DNA from 2 places in the Achromobacter sp. 10T422 genome. Region 2 is predicted to be linked to the other one. Evidence: riboswitches for the same ligand, from Rfam matches in the RefSeq annotation. Region 2 holds a riboswitch; the other holds the start of a gene.
What was found. A riboswitch is a leader RNA that binds a small molecule or an ion and turns the genes downstream of it on or off. The one in region 2 is predicted to bind glycine.
Positions count from the first base shown of each region.

Region 1 (2,393 bases), on a different contig from region 2:
GAGGGAATGCGGGTAGATGAATGGTGTTGCGCGCCTCGCGCGGGCGGCGCGTGCCCGGACCGGGCAGGCGGCTCGCGCGAAGCTTCGAGTTTACGAGTGTTCGACGGCTTTGCCGTTACGGACGAAAGGCAGCTTGCAGACCAGGGCGGGCACCCATTTGCCGCGGATGTCGACCTCGACGGTATCGCCCGGACGCACGCCTTGCGGCAGGCGGGCAAAGCCGATCGACACGCCCAGCGTGGGCGACATGGTGCCGCTGGTGAGTTCGCCCGTGCCGGCCGGCGTGCGCACGGCCATGTGGGCGCGCATCACGCCGCGCTCTTGCAGCTTCAGGCCGATGAAGGTGGCGGGGGTGGCGAATTGTTCAAGGGCGTCGCGGCCGATGAAACGGCGCTCGGCGTTCTTCAGCGACACGGTCCAGGTCAGGCCGGCTTGATCGGGCTGGGTCAGCTCGTCCATGTCTTGGCCGTACAGGTTCATGCCGGCTTCCAGGCGCAGCGTATCGCGCGCGCCCAGGCCCGCCGGTCGCACGCCTTGCGCAACCAGGTCGCGCCACAGCTGCACGACTTCGGTCGCGGGCAAAACGATTTCAAAGCCGTCTTCGCCGGTGTAGCCGGTGCGGGCCACGAGCGTGTCGCCGTCAACGCGGGCTGCGACAAACGGGGTCAGCGCTTCGGTGGCGGCTTGCCATGCCGGGCGCGCGGCCCAGACCTTGGCGCGAGCGTTGGGGCCTTGCACGGCCACCATGGCCAGATCGCGGCGCGCGGCGATGGTGACGTCGAACTGGCCAGCCTGCTTCACGCGCTGCATCCAGGCGATGTCTTTGTCGGCCGTGCCGGCGTTGACCACCACGCGCCATTCGTCGGCGGCGAAGAAATAGATGATCAGGTCGTCGATGACGCCGCCTTGCGGGTTCAGCATGCAGCTGTACAAGGCCTTGCCAGGCACAGTCAGCTTGGACACGTCATTGGCGACCAGGCGTTGCAGGAAGGCGAAGGCGTCGGGGCCGGTGACGTCAACGTTCAGCATGTGCGACACATCGAACATGCCGGCGTCCTGGCGCACCGCGTGGTGCTCCTCGAGCTGCGAGCCGTAGGCCAAGGGCATATCCCAGCCGCCGAAATCGACCATTCGGGCGCCGGAGGCGATATGTTCTTCGGCCAGCGGGGTGCGTTTGAGGGTTGCGGACATGCGCGGAAACTCCGGGACGGCAATCTTTGCCAGGGTTACGGAATGCCGGTCGTGACAAGCGGACTGCGCCCGCACGGCTACGGCTGAATCTTCCGCCCCTCTGTCCTTTTGCCTGAGAGTTGCCCCGCGTGGCGGGTTTGCACCTTCGGCGCCTGGGCTGCGCGATATGTCCCTTGTTCGAGGGTCGGCGCCAGGTCTCTCCAGAGTACTGTTTTGCCGCATCCACACGGTGAAAAACCGGGACGGGGCAAGCATGTGCGGTATCGGTTACCTGAGCGATTCTGGGCGAATTGCGCCTTCGGCGGCGGCTGATTCGTGGAAACAGCCGCTCTCTCCCGCAAACATGCATGACAGCGGCGAAAGCATACAACGAAAGCCTTGCGCCGAAAACCGAAAAATCAAGCGCGCTACCCCAGCGCGGTATCCAGCAGCATCATCAAAACAAAGCCCAACATCAGCCCGCAGGTGGCGTAGACCTCGTGCCCCTTGCGATGGGATTCGGGAATGATTTCATGGCTGATGACAAACAACATGGCCCCCGCGGCAAAGCCCAGGCCCCATGGCAGCATGGTCGCCGAAAACCCCACGATGGCCGCCCCCAGCACGGCGCCCAGCGGTTCAACCAGCCCCGACAACATGCCCAGCGCCACGGCGAACGCGCGTTTGTAGCCGGCCGCCAGCAGCGCCACCGCCACCACCAGCCCTTCGGGAATGTCCTGAATGGCGATACCCGTGGCCAATGCGGTGCCGCGCACGGGGTCGCTACCCGCATACCCCACGCCAATCGCCAGGCCTTCGGGCAGGTTATGCAACGTGATCGCAAACACGAACAGCCAGGTGCGGCGCAGCCGGTGCGCCTCGATGCCTTCCCGGCCCTTGATGAAGTGTTCGTGCGGCAGGGTGCGGTCCATGATCAGCAGCACGCCCGCGCCCAGCAAGATGGCGGCGCCCACCGTCAGCCCCGCGCCCCACGGCCCCATGCCTTGCGTTTCGGCGGCGGCAATACCGGGGGCCACCAGCGAAAACGCGCTGGCCGCCAGCATCACGCCCGCGCCGAAGCCGAACATGCTGTCCTGGACTTTCTGCGGAATGGTGCGGGCGAAGAGAATGGGCAAGGTGCCCAGCGCGGTCGCGCCAGCGGCGACCAGCCCCCCTAACAGCGCGTCAGCCACGTGCGGCGCATGCTCGTCCAGATACACCCA
Region 1 covers NZ_JBFTHD010000009.1:120,114-122,506, forward strand. Annotated here, with positions in the region: gene gcvT (glycine cleavage system aminomethyltransferase GcvT) at 91-1,191, opposite strand; glycine riboswitch at 1,282-1,405, opposite strand; glycine riboswitch at 1,440-1,539, opposite strand; gene AC1DB0_RS24235 (ZIP family metal transporter) at 1,599-2,393, opposite strand, start outside.
Region 1: it holds a riboswitch for glycine, as region 2 does, so the genes downstream of both, gcvT (glycine cleavage system aminomethyltransferase GcvT) here and AC1DB0_RS16230 (D-amino acid dehydrogenase) in region 2, are expected to answer to the same signal.

Region 2 (2,393 bases):
CGATCAGGGGTTGGACGCGTTCGGCGCGGATGTCCATGTTGAAGCCGTTGAATTCCGCCGTGCCGGCCACGCGGAAGCGGTCGCCCAGGCGGCTGGTGACGATTTTTGCGGCTTCGTCCAGCAGGCTGACGCGCGGCGCGGCGGCCTGGCTTTCTGCGTCGTCCAGGTGGACGCTGATGGAATAGCCCTTGACCGGATAGATGTTCAGCGAATCACCCAGTTGCTGGGCGAATTTGCGGCTGGCGGCGCCCGCGCAGACGACGATGGCGTGGGCTTCGTGTTGCTCGCGTTGTGTGCCGCCGTTGCGCAGGATGTCGAGCACGTACGGCCGGCTGTCGCGGCTGATGTTGTCGATGTCGGCGTCTTGCACGAAGGTGACGCCCCGGCGTTCGCAGGCGGCGGCCAGGCCGCGCGTGAATTTGTGGATGTCGCCGGTGGCGTCGGATGGCGTGTAGAAGCCGCCGTAGCAACCGGTTTGCAGGGTGGGTTCGATGTCTCGCGCTTCGCTGCTGGACACTGCGTAGCGTTCAAGCCCGCCCGCTTCCAGCAATGCATTCGAACGGCGCGCGGTGTCGAAACTAGCGGCGTCGTGATAGATGTGCAGGATGCCCCGGCGTTCCAGGTCGAAATCAATGCCTTCTGCATCGGCCATGTCGAACAAGTGTTGGCGCGCTTCGATGGCCAGGCGGGTGGTGGCGATGGTGTTGTCGCGGTAGTTCGGGATTTGCGCCATGAACTGCGCCAGCCACGAATACTTGTGCCAGCTGAACTTGGGGTTGAGCAGCAGCGGGGCGTTCTTGCGCAACATCCAGCGCAATCCTTTCAGGATGGTGGCGGTGCTGTTCCAGACTTCGGCGTTGCTGGCCGATAGCTGCCCGCCGTTGGCGTAGGACGTTTCCATGGCGGGGTAGCGCTGGCGGTCGTAGACGGTGACGTCGTAACCCAGTTTGGACAAGGCATAGGCGGACGTGACGCCGGTGATACCGGCGCCAATGATGGCGATGCGGGGCATGATGGCTCCAGACGGTGTGGCAGCGGCCCATCTAGGCCGCAGCACCCCATCTGTCTCTGTACCTGAGAGCTTCACCCGCAGCGCTGACGGCGGCGGGTTCCCCTTCGGTGGGCGCGCACGGCGCCTCTCTCCAGATTGTCTAGACTCGCGCAGTCCTGTTGCCTGAGAGTTTCCGGGGCGGTTGCTCCGTCGGCGCTGGCCGCAAGGGCCAGTCTCTTCTACGCGGTTTTAAAACGACGGAGTAGAGAATAGCCAAGTTTCTGTCGCATTTGATTCAGGGTTAGTACTATGTTGCCGGCGGCGCGCGTAGCTGTCTGATAAAAATAGGACGAAAAGAATGAGCTTTCCCGCGATGCGACGCACGATGTTGTTGGCATTGGCCGTTTTTTCATCGATGGCGTCTGTGCCGCCCGCGATGGCGGCGCCCTCTGCGACCGACCAAAAGATCGATGCCGCAGCGCAGGCGCTGATGCAGGAACACGACGTGCCGGGCCTGGTGATTGCCATTACCCGCGACGGCCGCCACGAATTTCACCAGTACGGCGTGGCGTCGCGTCAGACAAAGGCGAAGGTCAGCCCCGACACGTTGTTTGAAGTGGGTTCGATCAGCAAGACCTACACGGCGACCTTGGCCACCTACGCAGAAGCGCTGGGCAAGCTGTCGCTGGGCGATAGCCCGGCGCGTTTCGTTCCCGCGTTGCAGGGCTCGGCATTCGCCAAACTGAACCTGATTCATCTGGGTACGCACACGGGTGGCGGCTTTCCGTTGCAGGTGCCGGACGCGGTGTGCAATGACGCGCAGTTGATGGATTACTTGAAAGCCTGGACCCCGCAGTACGCCGCAGGCACCTACCGGACTTATGCGAATCCCAGCATCGGCATGTTGGGCGTGGTGGCGGCCAAAAGCCTGGATCAGCCGTTCACGCAGGCCATGGAAAAGACGCTGTTTCCGTTGCTGGGCTTGTCGCACACCTACATCGACGTGCCGGCGGCGAAGATGGGCGATTATGCGCAGGGCTACAACAAGCAGGATGCGCCCGTGCGCGTGAACCCGGGCGTGCTGGCGGCCGAGGCGTATGGCGTGAAGACGAGCGCGCGTGACTTGATCCGCTTTGTGGATGCGAACATGAACGCCGCGGGCAATGATGCCATTCATCGCGCGATTCGCCAGACGCATGTCGGGTACTACCGCGTGGGCGACATGACGCAAGACTTGGCGTGGGAGCAATTGGCGTATCCCGCCACGCTGGACGCGCTGCTGGCGGCCAACGCGGGGACGCTGAACAGCCAGAGCCACCCGGTCACCGCGCTCGCGCCGCCGTCCGCGCCGCGCGATGATGTGTGGATCAACAAGACGGGGTCGACCAACGGTTTCGGCGGT
Region 2 covers NZ_JBFTHD010000005.1:577,368-579,760, forward strand. Annotated here, with positions in the region: gene AC1DB0_RS16230 (D-amino acid dehydrogenase) at 1-1,012, opposite strand, end outside; glycine riboswitch at 1,053-1,152, opposite strand; glycine riboswitch at 1,153-1,243, opposite strand; gene ampC (class C beta-lactamase) at 1,365-2,393, shown strand, end outside.